One region of the Shewanella sp. POL2 genome, then DNA from elsewhere that is predicted to be linked to it. Evidence: predicted binding sites of a transcription regulator. Region 1 holds the regulator's gene; each other region holds the start of a gene.
What was found. The regulator FliA, encoded in region 1, starts transcription of late flagellar genes. The targets are predictions, from matches to a motif close to CTAAAGNTNNNNNNNNNNNNGCCGATA.
Positions count from the first base shown of each region.

Region 2: the regulator FliA is predicted to act here: its motif matches at 4,355-4,381, upstream of SHEWPOL2_RS15115 (VC2046/SO_2500 family protein).
Region 3: the regulator FliA is predicted to act here: its motif matches at 3,786-3,812, upstream of SHEWPOL2_RS11905 (DUF5610 domain-containing protein).

Region 1 is NZ_AKZL01000001.1:28,475-34,681, reverse strand. It holds gene flhA (flagellar biosynthesis protein FlhA) at 1-1,052, shown strand, start outside; gene flhF (flagellar biosynthesis protein FlhF) at 1,064-2,443, shown strand; gene SHEWPOL2_RS00150 (MinD/ParA family protein) at 2,448-3,329, shown strand; gene SHEWPOL2_RS00145 (RNA polymerase sigma factor FliA) at 3,322-4,035, shown strand; gene cheY (chemotaxis response regulator CheY) at 4,083-4,466, shown strand; gene SHEWPOL2_RS00135 (protein phosphatase CheZ) at 4,480-5,217, shown strand; gene SHEWPOL2_RS00130 (chemotaxis protein CheA) at 5,233-6,207, shown strand, end outside.
Region 2 is NZ_AKZL01000058.1:15,496-21,702, reverse strand. It holds gene uvrB (excinuclease ABC subunit UvrB) at 1-1,366, shown strand, start outside; gene rrtA (rhombosortase) at 1,515-2,129, opposite strand; gene queC (7-cyano-7-deazaguanine synthase QueC) at 2,126-2,842, opposite strand; gene queE (7-carboxy-7-deazaguanine synthase QueE) at 3,031-3,699, shown strand; tRNA gene SHEWPOL2_RS15130 (tRNA-Tyr) at 3,880-3,964, opposite strand; tRNA gene SHEWPOL2_RS15125 (tRNA-Tyr) at 4,082-4,166, opposite strand; tRNA gene SHEWPOL2_RS15120 (tRNA-Tyr) at 4,206-4,290, opposite strand; gene SHEWPOL2_RS15115 (VC2046/SO_2500 family protein) at 4,416-4,904, shown strand; gene SHEWPOL2_RS15110 (DUF406 family protein) at 5,069-5,356, shown strand; gene SHEWPOL2_RS15105 (EAL domain-containing protein) at 5,546-6,207, shown strand, end outside.
Region 3 is NZ_AKZL01000038.1:21,017-27,223, reverse strand. It holds gene SHEWPOL2_RS11930 (ABC transporter ATP-binding protein/permease) at 1-822, shown strand, start outside; gene SHEWPOL2_RS11925 (hypothetical protein) at 933-1,190, shown strand; gene SHEWPOL2_RS11920 (hypothetical protein) at 1,214-1,420, opposite strand; gene SHEWPOL2_RS11915 (FMN-binding glutamate synthase family protein) at 1,566-3,056, opposite strand; partial or broken gene SHEWPOL2_RS11910 (phosphoglycerate mutase family protein) at 3,068-3,662, opposite strand; gene SHEWPOL2_RS11905 (DUF5610 domain-containing protein) at 3,846-4,451, shown strand; gene SHEWPOL2_RS11900 (ferredoxin--NADP reductase) at 4,561-5,310, shown strand; gene SHEWPOL2_RS11895 (glutathione S-transferase N-terminal domain-containing protein) at 5,382-5,978, shown strand; gene SHEWPOL2_RS11890 (hypothetical protein) at 5,985-6,207, opposite strand, start outside.

The sequences.
Region 1 (6,207 bases):
AAAGAGAGCCTAAGGAACTTAGCTGGGACGATGTGCATCATGTTGACACTATCGGTCTTGAAGTGGGTTACCGTTTAATCCCCTTAGTCGATAAAGGTCAAGGTGGAGAATTACTCAGCCGGATCAAAGGTGTACGTAAAAAGCTTTCGCAAGAATTGGGATTCTTGGTTCCTGCGGTTCACATACGTGACAATTTAGACCTTTCGCCTAATGCCTATCGTATTTCTCTTATGGGCGTTGTTGTAGGGGAGGCGGATATTCGCCATGACTGCGAGCTCGCCATTAATCCGGGACAAGTGTACGGTAAGTTAGATGGCATTGAGACCCGTGATCCTGCCTTTGGTCTCGAAGCCGTGTGGATTGCCCCTGAGCTGCGTGAACATGCCCAAACCTTAGGGTATACGGTAGTGGATGCCGCGACGGTAGTGGCAACTCATATCAGCCAAATATTGACGAATAATGCAGCAAAACTTTTAGGTTACGAAGAAGTGCAACAACTGATGGATATGCTTGCTAAACACTCGCCTAAGTTGGTGGATGGCTTTATTCCTGATGTGATGCCGCTCGGAAATGTCGTAAAAGTGATGCAAAACCTATTAAATGAAGGAGTTTCTGTCAGAGACTTGCGTACCATAGTGCAAACTTTGTTAGAATACGGCACTAAGAGTAACGATACTGAAGTGTTAACTGCGGCGGTGCGTATTGCATTGAAGCGCATGATCGTTCAAGAGATCTCTGGCCCTGAACTCGAAATCCCCGTCATAACTTTGGCGCCAGAGTTGGAACAGATGTTGCATCAATCAATGCAAGCAACGGGTGGAGATGGTCCCAATATCGAGCCAGGTCTTGCGGAGCGTATGCAACAATCCTTAGCGGATGCCGCTCAAAAGCAAGAAATGGTCGGACAGCCTGCCATTTTGCTAACGTCTGGTATGTTACGTGCGACCCTGTCTCGCTTTGTTAAATATACTATTCCTAATCTCAGAGTGATTTCTTACCAAGAAATCCCCGATGAAAAGCAAATACGCATCGTATCTGCCGTCGGCCAGTAGAGGACGCATAAGTGAAGATTAAACGTTTTTTTGCCAAAGACATGCGTGCTGCACTGGCCCAAGTGAAGGACACGCTCGGCTCCGATGCGGTGATTATGTCCAATAAAAAGGTGAACGGCGGTATTGAGATTGTCGCTGCCGTTGACTACGACGAGCCAAAAGCGAAAGCGCCTGCTGCGACTCCGACCTTTATGGATGTGAGTGATGACTTAGTTTCGCTCGGTGCCAAAGCGCCTATCCGCGCTGAAACTAAGCTAAAACCCTCGGCGCCAGCGGACTCACTCCAAGCCTTGCTTGAGAAGCAACAAAATCGTTTAAACCAACAACTCACGCATCAACAACAAGATGCAGAGCTTCCTGCATGGGCTAAAGGATTACAAGCTACCGCAGCTGCGCCTAAAGCTGAGCGCCGTGATATGGGCAATCCCTTCGATAAAAAGTCACAAAGTTCGCAAAAGCAAAATGCCGATCTTGAAGCCATGCGCGACGAGTTATCATCCTTACGTAATTTGTTGACCCATCAGGTTTCAGCATTGATGACTGAGCATAAAAAGCGTATCGACCCTGTCGGTGCCATGCTGGAGTCAAAGTTGTTGGAGGCCGAGTTTTCACCAGCGGTGGCAAACAAATTAGCTGCGCTGAGCCAACACTATACTCCTGCAGAATTAGTTCGTGCACTGCCGCAAAGTCTTGCGAATATGCTTGATAATCAAGGTGATGATATTGTTAAGCAAGGCGGTGTTGTGGCATTAGTTGGTCCCACTGGAGTGGGGAAAACCACTTCCTTGGCTAAACTGGCCGCACGCTTTGCTGCTCACCATGGTGCTGACCAAGTGGCATTGATTACCACAGATCATTATCGTATTGGCGCCTATGAGCAATTGGCCACCTATGGCAAAATCATGGGCTGCCCAGTCAAACAAGCCCATGACCTTGCTGAACTAGAGCAAATTCTGTATCAGTTTAGAAATCGCAAGCTAGTATTGATAGATACCGCGGGTATGGGCCAACGAGATATGCGGCTTTACCAGCAACTTGATAATTTAACTGCAAATAGCAGAATACCTATCCGCAGTTATCTGGTACTGTCTGCCACAGGACAGCGCCGCGTGCTGCAAGATGCTGTAAATCACTTTAAACGCATTCCCTTATCTGGTGTTGTACTCACCAAACTTGATGAATCTGTGTCTTTAGCGGGCGCATTAAGTGTGTTGATCCAAAGTGGATTGCCATTAAGTTATGTTACGGATGGGCAGCGAGTGCCCGAAGATATGAAAGTTGCTGATACTTTGATGCTCGCTGAGCAAGCATTAGCGGCCTTAGAAAACACAGAACAACAATCGTTACCAGACACAGCGTGGTCAGATAATATGACCTGTGCATTTGAGTAGAGTTATGACCCTGGATCAAGCAAGTGGTTTACGTATGATGAATCAACCCTATAACGAAAAAGTGAAAGTAATCGCGGTTACGGGTGGTAAAGGTGGTGTGGGTAAAACCAGCGTATCCATCAATACTGCCGTAGCATTAGCCGAGAAGGGCAAGCGTGTCTTAGTGCTTGATGCTGACCTTGGCTTAGCAAACGTCGATGTCATGTTAGGGATCCGTGCTGAACGTAACCTTTCCCATGTATTGTCTGGCGATGCTGAGTTAGATGACATTATTGTCCGGGGGCCTAAAGGTATTGGGATTGTGCCAGCCACATCGGGTACTCAGGGCATGGTTGAGCTAAGTCCTGCGCAACATGCGGGCTTTATTCGTGCTTTCAGTGAGATGCGCACCCAGTTTGATATCCTCATCGTGGATACTGCCGCGGGGATTTCTGACATGGTACTCAGTTTCTCCCGTGCGTCACAGGATGTGTTGGTTGTTGTTTGTGACGAACCAACGTCTATTACTGACGCCTATGCGTTAATCAAAATCCTCAGCCGTGAACACGGCGTCTTCCGCTTTAAAATTGTTGCAAATATGGTGCGTAGTTTACGCGAAGGTATGGAATTGTTTGCTAAACTCAGTAAAGTGACCGACAGATTCTTGGACGTGGCACTTGAATTAGTTGCGACCATTCCATTTGATGAAAATTTGCGTAAATCGGTTCGCAAGCAAAAGTTAGTGGTTGAAGCTTATCCTAAGTCTCCCGCTGCGATTGCTTACCAAGGTCTAGCGAATAAAATTATGAGCTGGCCAGTACCACAGCAACCTGGTGGGCATTTGGAGTTTTTCGTTGAGCGCTTAGTTCAACGACCAGATTTTCAAGAGGAAAAAACGAGTGAATAAAGCCGCAGCGTATACTTGTTTAGACAATAAAACGTCAATCGTTGAACAGTATGCACCGTTGGTTAAAAGAATTGCACATCACTTGCTCGCCAGATTACCTGCCTCTGTGCAGTTAGATGACCTGCTACAGGCGGGGATGATGGGATTATTAGAAGCATCATCTAAGTTTGATGGCGGTAAAGGTGCAAAGTTTGAAACCTTCGCCGGCATAAGGATCCGTGGCGCCATGTTGGATGAAATCCGCCGTGGCGATTGGGTTCCTCGTTCTGTCCACCGAAATAATCGTCGAGTTGCCCAAGCCATTGATGAATTAGAGCAAGTGCTAGGTCGTGATGCGCGCGACACAGAAATTGCAGAAAAACTTGATATGACGCTCGATGAGTACCATCATATTCTTAATGATGTTTCTGTTGGTAAAATCATAGGGATAGAAGACTTAGGCGTATCACAGGATATACTCACTACAAGTGATGATGTTAGCGATGGTACGTTTGAGGTCTTGGCAGAAACCCAGTTTCATTCTGCACTTGTTGAGGCGATAAAATTATTGCCCGAAAGGGACGCGCTAGTGCTATCGTTATACTACGATGAAGCATTGAATTTAAAAGAGATTGGCGCCATTCTTGAGGTAAGCGAATCGCGTGTTAGCCAGATATTAAGTCAGGCAATGTTGCGACTCAAAGGCAAACTCAAGCATTGGACATAAGTATAATTATTAATTGAGCACTGAATGTCAGCTCACCGGAGGAAACCTTGGACAAGAATATGAAGATTCTCATCGTTGATGACTTTTCGACAATGAGACGTATCATCAAGAACTTGTTGCGAGACTTGGGCTTTAACAACACCCAGGAAGCGGACGATGGCTCAACCGCCTTGCCAATGTTGCAAAAAGGCGATTTTGATTTTGTCGTTACAGACTGGAATATGCCAGGCATGCAGGGTATCGATTTACTTAAAGCCATTAGGGCCGATGACTCCTTGAAGCATCTACCGGTATTAATGGTCACTGCCGAGGCAAAACGTGAACAAATTATTGCTGCTGCACAAGCGGGTGTGAATGGGTATGTGGTAAAGCCTTTTACCGCAGCAACATTGAAAGAGAAGCTAGATAAAATATTTGAACGACTCGCTTAAGCAGGGATGAGCTATGAAGTCACATACATCAGGGCTCATCACGCTCGAGCATGCTCAGCGTTTAGTCGAACTGTTAAGCGCGAATGAACAAAATCAAGCTGATGATTTATTAAGAGAACTGGCAGCTCCTCTTCAGAGGGAACTTTTTGATGAGGTAGGCAAACTCACTCGCCAATTGCATAGCGCTCTTATGGATTTCCAAATCGATAATCGGTTAGTTGAGTTAGCCAATACAGAAATACCCGATGCTAAGGAACGGCTAAGTTATGTCATTGACATGACTGAACAAGCTGCAAATAAGACTATGGATGCTGTTGAGGAGTGCTTGCCGTTAGCGAATGCATTAACCGCGAACATCCAACAAGTGATGCCATCGTGGGACAAATTAATGCGTCGTGAAATTGCCCTCAGTGATTTTAAGGTGCTTTGCCATAACGTTCAGCATTTGATGTCGCGAAGTGAATTGGACTCAAACCGATTACGCGAATTGCTCAACCAAATATTGATGGCGCAGGATTTTCAAGACCTGACTGGACAAATGATCCGCAGGGTAATCGATCTAGTGATGGAAGTTGAAAGTAATCTGGTGTCTATGCTGACGGTGTTTGGTGAGCAGCCAATGATTGAGAGTCAGATTACTCAGAAAAATAATATTGAAGCTGAAGGGCCGATAATGAATGCCGAGCTTCGTCAAGATGTAGTAACAGGTCAAGACGAAGTGGATGATCTGCTATCGAGTCTGGGTTTCTAACTGGGAGTCAATTTGATGGCCTTTGATGTAGATGAAGAGATACTCCAGGACTTTTTAATCGAGGCGGGGGAAATATTAGAGTTGCTTCAAGAGCAGCTTGTTGCCCTTGAGAATAATCCTGATGATACTGACTTGCTAAATGCCATTTTTAGGGGGTTTCACACCGTAAAGGGCGGCGCAGGTTTCCTAAGTTTGACTCCCATGGTTGATGTCTGCCATGAGGCAGAAAACACATTCGATTTATTGCGTACTGGCAAGCGCAGTGTCACAGCAGAATTAATGGATATTATTCTTCAAGCTGTTGATGCGATTAACACCATGTTTGCTCAAACCCAGCAGGGAGAGCAACAAGATCCTGCTGATGCTGCATTACTTGCAAAGTTAAAGTTACTTAGTTCTGGTGAGCCTCTGCCGTCAGAATTAGGACAAACTGCGTCAGAGCCTCAATCTATTGCTGAGCCCGAACCCGAGTCCGTTATTGAAACTGTTGTTGACGTTGTCGCAGTTGAAGAGATGCCTGTTGAGGCTGTGAGTTCTTCAAACTCAAGTATTGATGAGATTAATGAAGCGGAGTTTGAGGCTTTGCTTGATGCACTGCACGGTAGTGGAAAAGGTCCCGGTGTGACTAACACTACTCATGCTGATGTTGTGGCAGCACCCACTGCGTCAACTCCCTCTGTATCAAATACAGCCAAGCCTAAAGTACAACAAGCTACCAGCTCGGGTGATGATATCACTGACGATGAGTTTGAAGCCCTGCTTGATGAGCTTCATGGTTCAGGAAAATTTAATGGCAAAGTAGATACACCTATATCACCTCAGCCTAAGGTTGAAACTGTTGCTGTGCCAGTGTCAACACCAACACCAACTGCTGTTGCTGTCGATTCAGACGAAATTACTGACGATGAATTTGAGCGTTTACTCGACGAACTTCATGGAAAAGGTGGGGCACCAGCCAAAGCTGTTGCAAAAGTGGAATCTGCGAAACCG
Region 2 (6,207 bases), on a different contig from region 1:
CGATGAGATTGAGCGCTTAAGCGAGTTTGATCCGTTAACTGGGCAGATTGTTAAACGTATCGCCCGCACCACAGTGTACCCTAAGACCCACTATGTGACGCCGCGGGAAAAGATCCTTGAAGCCACCGAGCTGATTAAACAAGAGCTGCGTGAGCGCAAGCAATATCTGCTCGACAATAATAAGTTGATTGAGGCGCAGCGCATCCACGAGCGGGTGCAATATGATATCGAGATGATGGTGGAGCTAGGCTATTGCTCCGGCATTGAAAACTATTCCCGCTATTTATCCGGACGCGCCCCCGGTGAGGGGCCGCCAACGCTGCTCGATTATTTACCCGCTGATGGTTTATTGGTTATCGACGAATCCCATGTCACCGTGCCACAAATTGGTGCCATGTATAAGGGTGACCGTTCCCGTAAAACCACCTTGGTGGAATATGGCTTTCGTTTGCCCTCGGCGTTGGATAACCGGCCGCTGAAGTTTGAAGAGTTTGAGCAGTTAATGCCGCAGACGATTTATGTGTCGGCGACGCCAAACCCCTATGAATTGGAGAAGAGTGGCGGCGAGATTGTTGAACAAGTTGTGCGGCCTACAGGATTGCTCGATCCTGAGCTTGAGGTGCGCCCCGTCGGCATTCAAGTGGACGATTTGCTCTCGGAAGTCGCTAAACGGGTTGCGGTAAACGAGCGGGTGTTAGTCACCACGTTAACTAAACGTATGTCGGAGGATTTAACTGAATACCTCGACGAACATGGTGTCAAAGTCCGCTACTTACACTCTGATATCGATACCGTAGAGCGGGTAGAGATCATTCGCGATTTGCGCCTCGGTAAGTTTGATGTGCTGGTCGGCATCAACTTGCTGCGCGAAGGCTTAGATATGCCGGAAGTCTCACTCGTCTGTATTTTGGATGCAGATAAGGAAGGTTTTTTACGTTCGGAGCGTTCGCTGATCCAGACCATTGGTCGCGCCGCGCGTAACGTTAATGGTAAGGTGATCCTCTATGCCGATCGCATCACCAACTCGATGGCAAAGGCGATGGGCGAAACCGAGCGCCGCCGTGAGAAACAGCGAGCCTACAACCTTGAGCATGGCATTGTGCCAAAAGGCGTGGTCAAGCGTATTACCGATGTGATGGATGTGGACGATGGCAGAGACACTGAAAAGGGCTATAGCCCATCGTCACTGGGTAAAGTGGCTGAACCTAAAGCCAAACGTTATCATGCAGATGCTGCCCAGCTGAGCCATGATATCGATAAGCTCGAGAAGCAAATGCATGAACATGCGCGTAACTTGGAGTTTGAACAGGCGGCGGCCTTGCGTGATGAGGTGAAACGCTTAAGGGAATTACTGATCAGCGCATAAATGAGTTTCTCGCCTAAGCAAGGCGTTAAGACTCGACGCTGTGATGCTAACGTTCTGCCACTAGGGTGTTTTACTGAATAAAAAGCCGCTAAACACATTGTGTTAGCGGCTTTTTATTGGATTAGATCATCAAAGAAGAATCGAGACTTTATGCTTTTTCTTTGGTTAGCATCGTGCGTGGGAGCATAAAGAATAAGAGCGCGCAGACTAAGCCACAGATCAAACCAACTAAATGCGCCTCGGTGGCCACCCGCGCGCCGATCATTGCGGTTACATCATCACTGGCACCATAGAACTGTTCATGGCAGACTTTGACTATCACCCCGAGCAGCAGCAAATAACCAGAGTACATTTTGCGGCGAATATCCTGCACTGCACCAAAGGTAAATAGGCCATGTAACATGCCGCTCAAGCCTACATAGCCAAATAATTGTGGGTAACCTAAATACAGACCAATGCCTTCAAACAGACAAAGCAGGATAAACAGCGCGGTTAATCCCTTAAGCTGGTAGTGAAAGTGGTGCAAAAACAGTACTACCCATAATCCAGCGAGGTTCATCAACAGGTGCCAATGATTGGTATGCAGCAGATTACCGGTAATAAGGCGCCACCACTGGCCGTCACTGATATCGCTGCGTCGATAGGCGAGCAGATTATCTACGCTTGGGGTAAAAAGTCCCGCAACATACAAGAGCGCGCAGAGCAGACTGACGACAAGCGCCAGCCAATAGGGGCCGAGTTTTGTTAACGTCACCAGTCTCACGCCTGCGGTTTACCCGTTTCAGTTGCCTTGTCGAGCGAGGTCATCACCTCTGCTTTATTTTGCAGGTAATCCTCTAAGCCTCGTTTACGAAGGTGGCAAGCAGGGCAGTCACCACAACCATCACCGACAATGCCGTTGTAACAGGTCAGGGTATGGTGGCGAACTAAATCGAGCTGCTGGTATTTATCGGCCAGCGCCCAAGTTTGGGCCTTGTTGAGCCACATTAATGGCGTGATGATCTCAAGCTTTTTATCCATGCCTTGCACCAGTGCTGATTCCATTGCACGGACAAAGTCGTGGCGACAGTCGGGATAACCCGAAAAATCGGTTTCGCAGACACCGGTAATAATCGCCTCAGCCCCTAATTGATAGGCGTAGATCCCCGCCAAAGTCAAAAACAGGATATTACGGCCTGGCACAAAGGTATTGGGTAAGCCATTTTCCATTAATTCGTGGGATACAGGGATCGCATCCCGGGTTAGGGCAGAAATCGCTAACTCATTGAGTAAGCTCACATCCATCACTTTATGGCTGGTGATGTTTAAGCGTTGGGCGAGGGATTTCGCCACGTCAATTTCTTCACGGTGGCGCTGTCCATAATCGAAGGTGATCCCATGGACTTCATCATACTGTGTTAAGGCTTGAATAAGACATGTCGTTGAGTCTTGTCCGCCACTGAATATGACCACGACCTTTGAAACTGATGCTGACATAAGATCCACTTTAGAGTGACACAAAAATAGGGCGTAAGTGTAACCCAGGTGCTAGGGCTTGAAAACTTTTTGCTGGCGTGTGGTGACGGGCATTCGGCTCTTGGCATCACTCTGTTAGCAGCGGTAAAAACTTGCAGCTGCAGCTAAAATCCTCTATAACTGCCGCCCCAGAAAAACGGAACGCTAGCATGAATTACCCAGTCAACGAAGTCTTTGAAACTATTCAAGGTGAAGGTGTCTTTACCGGAGTACCCGCCATTTTTGTGCGTTTACAGGGCTGCCCTGTAGGCTGTGCTTGGTGTGATACCAAACAGACTTGGGATCTGCTTGAGGAAAACAAGGTGTCACCCGAACAAGTGATTACCGTCGATGGTTCCGTGGGGCGCTGGGCTAACCATACGGCGCAGAGTCTTATCGAGGCGTTCAACGCTAAGGGATATACGGCGCGCCATGTGGTGATCACTGGTGGTGAGCCTTGCATGTACGATCTGCATGAATTAACCCACACGCTCCATGCTGCCGGCTTTGCCACTCAAATCGAGACCAGTGGCACCTTTGAGGTGAAGTGCGATGCTGATACCTGGGTGACTGTTTCGCCCAAGATCAATATGAAAGGGGGTTATAAGGTGTTAGCGCAGGCCTTAACCCGCGCCAACGAGATAAAGCATCCGATAGCGACCGAGCATCATATCGACGAACTCGATGAGTTACTCAAAGGGATTGATGTGTCAGGGAAAACTATTTGTCTGCAACCGATCAGCCAGAAACCAAGGGCGACGGAATTAGCCATGAAGGTGTGTATTGCTCGCAACTGGCGTTTATCGATTCAGACCCATAAGTACTTGAATATCGATTAATCGCCACTTAGTGCTGTGCACTCTTCTTTAACGCTCCGAATGGGGCGTTTTTTATCAGCTAAATCTATGAATTAAAGACAATAGTTTTAAGTAAGCAATAAAAATAATTTTGGATAAGGTGGAGTCTTAGAAAGAAAACTTAGGGAATAAAGCGGTATATAGCGTGAGATGAGAAAGAAGTGGTGGAGGGAGAAGGATTCGAACCTTCGAAGGCGGAGCCGTCAGATTTACAGTCTGATCCCTTTGGCCACTCGGGAACCCCTCCACATATTTTCTTCCGACTTTTAAGTTGCGCTTAAAAATCATCTTAAATCTTGGCCAGATTTAAGGGTAAAGCAAGTTTACAGCAGACTAACGATTGACGAACCACAGAAGATAAAAGTGGTGGAGGGAGAAGGATTCGAACCTTCGAAGGCGGAGCCGTCAGATTTACAGTCTGATCCCTTTGGCCACTCGGGAACCCCTCCACGAGTATCTTTTATAGCATCGCTAATTGTTAGTGCAAATGGTGGAGGGAGAAGGATTCGAACCTTCGAAGGCGGAGCCGTCAGATTTACAGTCTGATCCCTTTGGCCACTCGGGAACCCCTCCTCAATTGCGGCCGCCATAGTAGTCAGAAACCTTAGGCATGTAAAGTCTAAATATGAAAATTTTCCTAAAGTTCTTGTTCAACTGGTCGATTAACTGACAACAAGTTGTTTTAGCGATGTTTTTTTATGCAAATCGATGTTCCTTTAATCAATGAAGCCCAAATTGGCTCCCGCTTAAATGCGGCAATCGAACACAACAGGCGAGGTGAGTTTGCCCTGTTGCTGTCGCTATTGTCTGCTGACGCGAGGGACATGGCGCAGTTTCAATGGCAAAAAGAACTCGATACTGCCGAAAAACTACAACGTCAGTTTGAATTACCACCAAAACAAACGTTAGTGGCGGATTTATCCTCAGACAATCATATTATCGACAATAGCGCCGTGTTTATGCAGCAAGGGGCAAGAGCATTTCAATTGCAACAGGCCTTGCGACCGGAAGCGTTAGTGATCCGAGGTGGTGAACCCATCGCCATCGCCGAAGCCTTAAGTAACTGTGAGTTTACAACTCGCTTGCGTCAGCGGGGACAATTGCCATCTCCTCAAGTTGAAATCATGCACTTTGCCGATCAACTAGCGATCCAACGTAATTTGATCCCACGCTTAGCCAGTGCTTAATGCTACTGAGGCTATTTATTATCAAAGGTATTATTTCGGGTAATAAGCGTGAGCAATACCAGAGTCTCTCTCATCATCATTCCCTATAATTAGTCGTTAGTGATATTAATGTTGAGTCGATTATGTTGAGTTTTTAACATGAGACCATTAGAGAGGATAACCCTATGAAAGGTATCATTGCAGGACAACCCCCCACAGTAAACGACACATGTACCGATTGCGGCAGCTTTGTCGACATCGGTGCTGTGATTGATGAACAAGATACTGTGCTTGAGTTGCAGTTTACGGGTGGCGAGGCGGAAAATGAGGCGGCAAAGATGGTTGAGCGTGCCCAGACACGTTTTCGACACACGCAAGCGAGCGTTACTCGAGGTGAAACGGGTGTGACGCTCAAACTGGTATTTGATGTCAGTGTCGAAAAAATGATTTTCCAGTTAGAGAATGGTCTATAGCGCAACCCCTGTGATACAAGTCGAGGTTAATTTGTAATAAAGTGTGGCCGATGTTGCTGTTTTAAATGTAGATAGTGTAATCTGCGTCAACAAAAACAATGATAAATCGGCTCCATTAACACTCCTATCTTTAGTGTGTTAGTCGCAGCATTATCGTTTTACCCAACACGAAGTTTTGTAGGGATCAGAGTGAAGCGACGTCAGCATCAACACTTATTAGAGTCTTTAGTCCATTCTACGGCGAAGCAGCAGGGTGATTTCACTAAGACGGCAGAGTTAGCGACAGAGCTACTGTGTCAGAATTTAGCGGTCTCCTTGGTGTCGGTGTGGATTTTTTCTGCCGAGCAAAACACCCAATCTCTCGTCGCCCAGTTTGGGGCGATGGCGCTGCAGGACATCTACCGTCCTAAACTGCTGCAAACGGTGCCGCGTTATTTAAATGAACTAAAAAATCACAGGCATATAGATGCTGGTAATACGCTTATTGACCCGCGGTTGACCGAATTAGTCGATAGTTATTTTATTCCACGCCAAATTTTATCTAGTCTTGAAGTCGGTATTCGTATCAATGGCCATCTTGAGGGCGTGCTCTGCATTGAGCGCGCGCAGCTCACACACCATTGGCACGATAGTGAAATTCATCTGGCTTGCCAAATGGCCGATCAATTAGCCCTCACTCTTGCTACCAAACATGCTTACGATAAAGAAGAACGTCTCAGCCTTTTTCGCTGCGCCATAGAACAATCTCGTCAAATGACTATGTTGATTAACTTGCACACTGAAAAAGTGGAGTACGTTAACCAAGCCCATCAGGATATTAGTGGTATTTCGCGCAGCAGGAGCGTTGGCAC
Region 3 (6,207 bases), on a different contig from region 1:
AATATCGAGCGGATGTTCAGTTTGCTGGATAAACACCCTAGTATTATAGATAAACCTGATGCATTAGATTTTCACCCTTCCCGTGGCGAGCTCAGTTTTGAGCAGGTCAGTTTTAACTATGATGACAGACCCATACTGCGTAATGTTAGTTTTAAAGTTGCAGCGGGTAAAAAGGTCGCTGTGGTTGGGGATAGCGGTGCGGGAAAATCCACATTAATCAAACTATTGTTCCGCTTTTACGATGTAGAGCAAGGACGTATTTTGATTGATGGACACGACATTCGCCAGTTAACACAAGATGCGCTTCGCAGAGCGATTGCGATAGTGCCACAAGATACAGTGTTATTTAATGATTCTTTAGTTGAGAACATTCGTTATGGTCGCCCTGATGCGAGTGATGACGAAGTGCGCGATGCTATTAAACTCGCTCATTTAGAAGATTTTATTGCTTCACTTTCACAGGGTTGGGATACCAAAGTGGGTGAGCGGGGATTAAAACTTTCAGGTGGCGAGAAACAACGAGTTGCGATTGCTCGCGCGATCTTAAAAGGATCGCCAGTGTTAGTATTTGATGAGGCGACTTCATCCCTCGATAGTCGCTCCGAGCAGGCTATTTTAACGGCCCTTCGCGAGGTGGCCAAAGGACACACCAGCTTAGTGGTTGCACATCGATTATCGACTATTGTTGATGCTGATCAGATTGTTGTTTTAAGCAAAGGCGAAATTGTTGAGCAGGGACATCATACAGCATTATTAGCCCAGGACGGCCTTTACGCTAAGTTGTGGCGGATACAAAATGAACAACAACAGCTCTTGGTGTAATTATCAAAAGCGTTTGCTGTAAGTCTAATAGCGTTGCGACAATTCAGTTTTTATTCAGCTAAGGCTCTCTATACTCGAATCCAAGCAAATAATCATAAGAGGTGCTTGGCATGGAAAATATGGCATTAAGAGTCAATATTGAAGGCAGAGAAGAGAAAGTCAGCACAGACTGGTTTGCGATTATGGCAACGCTTCAAAAGCGCGGTGTAGATTATGATTCGCTACAACGAATTCATGCTGAGCTCAATGCAGGTCTGAAAGTGACAACAAGACGGTTAACGCTGGCCAAACTGAATCTAGATATGGGACTGGCTGGGATTATTCGTGGAACGAATGAATATAACGCTGATATTCATGGTGTTTGTTAAGCAGAATAATAGGATATATAAAATTATATCCCCTTGGGTTTTCCAGCCTTCCAACCTTCACACAGCAGATTGAATTTATTGGTCGAGTCGTCAATTCGTTTCAGACGAATGACTTGACCTTCACGAAAACACAACAGCTCGCCTTCGATCTCTGTTAAGCGATTACAGCTCTTACAGCTTGTGCTGGCAGTTTTGCTGTCAGACATTTGGCTTACAAAGCTAGATTTCACAGTGTTTCCTTAACAATAAATATGAAATGGTTTAATTCAATGCGTGTATCACGGATTTTACTCCTTTTGTGATACACATTCAAATTAGTTATTGCTGAATTAACTTTAGATGAAAGTCGTATGTTATGCGCTGGAAATTTATTAATTATTGATTGATATGGGAATAATATTTATCCAGTGAAACCGACAAGCCACTTTCAAGTACAATCCGCACATGGGAAGGTTTGAGCTGCCTTGGTTCTGTTACCCCACATGCATGGGCTATTAGCGCCAAGTCGTGGTGTAGATTATGGTTATAATTGGCAACTCGGTTAGATTTATCTTTTGGATCAAGTCCTTGCTGAAGTTTTTTATTGTGTGTGGTAATTCCAGTGGGACAAGTGTCCTTGTTGCATTGCAATGCTTGAATACAGCCTAAGGCGAACATATTCCCACGGGCTGAGGCGATAAAGTCGGCGCCTAAGGCGAGTGCCCAAGCAACCCGTGAAGGGACGATGAGTTTACCAGAGGCGATCACTTTGATACGTTTACGCAGTCCACGTTGAATCAATATATTGACCAAAATAGGTAGACTTTCTTTTAGCGGTAGGCCAACACAATCCATTAAAGGTTGCGGCGCGGCACCTGTTCCACCATCGGCGCTATCTAAGGTGAAAAAGTCTGGAGCAGATGCTTCTCCACGACGTTCAATTTCATCGCAAAAATCTTCAAGCCATGTTATGTCGCCGAGTACGGCTTTTATTCCTGTGGGTTTACCCGTTACTTCGCGCACTCTGGCAATCATATCCAGAATATCGCCAACATTTTTAAACTCGATATGACCGTTGGGACTGATGGAATCTTGTCCCTGTGGAATACCGCGAATATGGGCGATTTCCTCTGTCACTTTTACGCCAGGTAGGATGCCACCTTTACCGGGTTTTGCACCTTGACTCATTTTGATTTCAAACATTTTGACTTGAGGGTGCGCTGCAATTGTTTTGAGTTTGTTATCGTCTAAATGGCCGTGCTCGTTACGAACGCCATATTTGGCGGTGCCGATTTGAAAGACTAAATCACAGCCGCCCTTTAAATGATAAGGGCTTAAACCGCCTTCACCTGTATTTAACCAACAACCTGCCTGCGCCGCACCATGGGATAAGGCGGTGATAGCGGGGCGGGACAGAGCGCCAAAGCTCATGGCAGAGATGTGGCAAATGGTATTTGTGGTGTAAGGTTCGCGGCAATCGGCGCCAATAGTTAGCGGATGAATGGGTGTAATGTCCTCATCTTGGGTCGGAAAGGCGGTATTCATAAACATAATCGTACCTGTCGTGTCCAAGGGCCGGGTCGAGCCAAATGCTATCGTTCTATCGACATTTTTAGCCGCTCTATATACCCAGCTTCGTTCTGCGCGGTTAAAGGGGAGTTCTTCCCTGTCCTGGGCAAAAAAGTATTGTCTGAAAAATTCACCTTGTTTCTCAAATAAATATCTAAAACGACCAATCACAGGATAGTTATGGCGTACTGCCTGTTTGGTTTGCAATTTGTCAGCAAAGTACATGTAGACAATGGCTAGAGCGCCAAAACCGATAATGATTAAAAACAGCCCAGATAAGAGATCTAGTCCCCACATAAACCAATTCAATTCGTGCATCTTGTTATCCTCTATTCATTGCCGTAGCGGGTGGAGATCAAGCTGGCAGCTTGTCCATCATTAATAGAAAGTAAAAACAACTGGCTGTAATCATCTTCACTGATGTTGGGAATGTCTGGTCCACCGAGAGCCTTGATGATAAGTGGCACGGTGTTGGAGTGCCCTGCAATTAAGCTGTTACCTTTAACCGCATGTACTTGTTCAACAATATGTTGGATATGGGTTTCGAGTAGGTTTTTTTGCCTCGAGCACAGTAATCGGTAAATGCCGTTCCGTTGAAATCGGTAATAAGGTTTGCTGAGTTCTTTGATATTGAGTCGCAATCAGCTGTGAAATGGGGGTACGTTTTAAGGCGCTGATAAGCGCCTGAGCACGTATATTGCCACTGGCTGAAAGGGGAGGATCGCCTGCGGGCTCATCAGCTTTTTCTGCATGTCTTACGATAATGATTAATCGATTATCGGCAATAGCTTGATTGATCGGACTAAGTCCAATGCTGGCGAAGAATAGCAGACTTATCAGTAATGATTGTATTAGCGTTCCTGAATTGAAACCGATTCTTCGATTATGCCGCAAAAAACCATGTACATACTGGGCGATTGCCATGCCTTATATCCTTATTTTATGGGCGTGTGCAAGAGTGGGGTTAGGATGGTATTGAATAAACAAACCTATTCTCTATTTGTATCATCGCATTAAGTATGAATGGTACTGCAATTTATAAAATTGCTAAAGTTGCTCAAATTTTGGTCGATAATTAAGTCTCCCCAAGTTGAGTGGACTAGCATCATGGAAATCAATAACCCTGCACAGGTACAGAGCACTTCTTCGACCCACAGTAAATATGCTGAAAACGCGGCAAATAGTGATAAGACGAAAAATGTGGATGCCACCTCTAAACAGACGGCGCAGCAAACTAGTAAGCAGTTAATGAATCAAGCAATTCTATCGGCGCAGGAAGATGTAAGCCTAAAGTCGGGTGATCAATCTATGACCTTGCTTTATCGCGCAGCAATCGAAGCGATAAACAAAGAGTTAGCTCCTTCTATGGGCGAGAACGCGATTCAAACCGCCTATGATAACGGTGTCGATACGTCCCCCGAGGCCACTGCCGATCGTATTGTGAGTTTCGCGACGCAATTTTTTAGTGTTCATCAGCAGCAAAATTCGAATATGAGTTTTGACGAACAGCTCGACAGCTTTATGACCATCATTGGTGGCGCTATCGATAATGGCTTTAAAGAGGCGAGGGATATTTTATCTGGTCTTAAAGTGTTGCAGGGCGATATTGCCGATGGTGTGGATAAAACCTATGGGCTCGTTCAAGAAGGATTACAGGCCTTTAGGGACAGTTTTAATAAAAAATCAAATGAGACTCAAGCGACTAACACTTAATTTAATCCTGCATATCTTAACTCTTAAGCCCCTTACAATAAGGGGTTTTTGTTGTGTGAATAACCGTCTATGCTAGGAGCCTATTTAACGTTTTGCTTGAGGGCGAGTTATGTGGACTAGGGGACGCGTTATTGAACGTATTGATTGGAACGACAAGTTATTTTCACTGCGGATAGCGGTCGAGTTAGCTCCCTTTATTCCCGGTCAATTTATTAAACTCAGTCAACTGCAAGATGATAAGCGTATCGCTAGAGCTTATTCCCTTGTTAATTCTCCCGATAAACCCTATGCCGAGATTTTGGCTGTTGCTGTAGAGGATGGCCAGTTATCCCCACAATTACAGAATCTTACCATCGGTGATGAAATAGAAATCACTCCAACGGCAACGGGTTTTATGACCTTAGATGAGATCCCAAAGGGAGAATTACAAGGTCGGCATTTATGGTTTTTAGCCACAGGTACGGCCATCGGGCCATTCTTATCCATGCTGGATACCGCCGAACCTTGGCAGCGTTTTGAGAAAATTGTGCTTGTCTATGGTGTGCGCGAAGCTAAAGATTTAGCCTACCTCGATAAACTAAAGGCTTATTCGATGCAATATCCAGATCAGTTTATCCTGTGTTTAACTGTGACCCGTGAAAAGCTTGATGACGCATTGCAATGTCGTATCCCCGATGGCTTAGTCTCGGGTGAAATCGAGCGGAAAGTCGGATTAACCTTAAGTGCTGCGGATTCCCAGGTGATGATTTGCGGTAATCCTGGGATGATTAGCGGCGCCCAAGCGGCATTGCTTGATAAGGGGCTCTCGAAAAATTTACGCCGTGCTCCTGGGCAAATTACCGTAGAAAAATATTGGTAATAATGAGAGTGTTTAGCATCCGTTACCAACGTATTCGTTGCTTTATAGTTGTCGTTTAGAAGGATTTTTTGATGAAGTTGCTCTGCTCCCTTGCGTCACCCTATGCTCGCTGTGTTCGTAGCTTAATCCGTTATTTAGGGATTAAAGATATTGAAGAAGTTCTCGTTAATCCAATGGAAAATACGGCACAGTTGCTTGATGTTAATCCGTTAGGTCAGATTCCTTGCCTGATCACGAATGATGGCGTGCCTATTTTCGATAGCGAAGTGATTATGCGTTATCTGGACGCAGAATTAGGTTCACAGGAAATGTTTGGCGGTCAACCTTATAACTGGGTATTGCAGTGCCAGTACTCGATGATCAAGGGATTAATTGATAGCGCGGTGAAGTTGCGCCAAGAGCAAATGCGTGAAGATGAGGGGGTGAGATCAGCTTTTTGGACATCACGTTTTGAGCAGGCTCTGCTGCGTGGGTTGATGCAGATGGAGCATCAGAGCGTGATTACTCAAGCAACCATACAAGCACCACAGTTAGCGTTAATCTGTTTGTTGGATTATATGGATTTCAGACACCCTGAACTCGATTGGCGTAAAGTTGCTCCAGCGACTGCGATCTGGTTTAGCGAAATGCGTGATTTACCTGCGTTTGTAGATACTCGCCCACAATAAATATTGTCAATGGTCGGTTAAGCGCCGGCCTTTAGGCTTATCTCGGCGATTATGTTCACCAAATGCGCCGAAGAGCTCTTTAGTCATGCCGTAGTCAACTCGGCGATCGTTACCAGCTTGGCGCCTATCGTCATAGTGTTTATAGTGGCACTGACATTGGCTTTGGGTGCAGCCTTTGATTGGAATTTCAGGCGCTTCTTTTGACAGGAAGCGTTTTCCTTTAATTGCA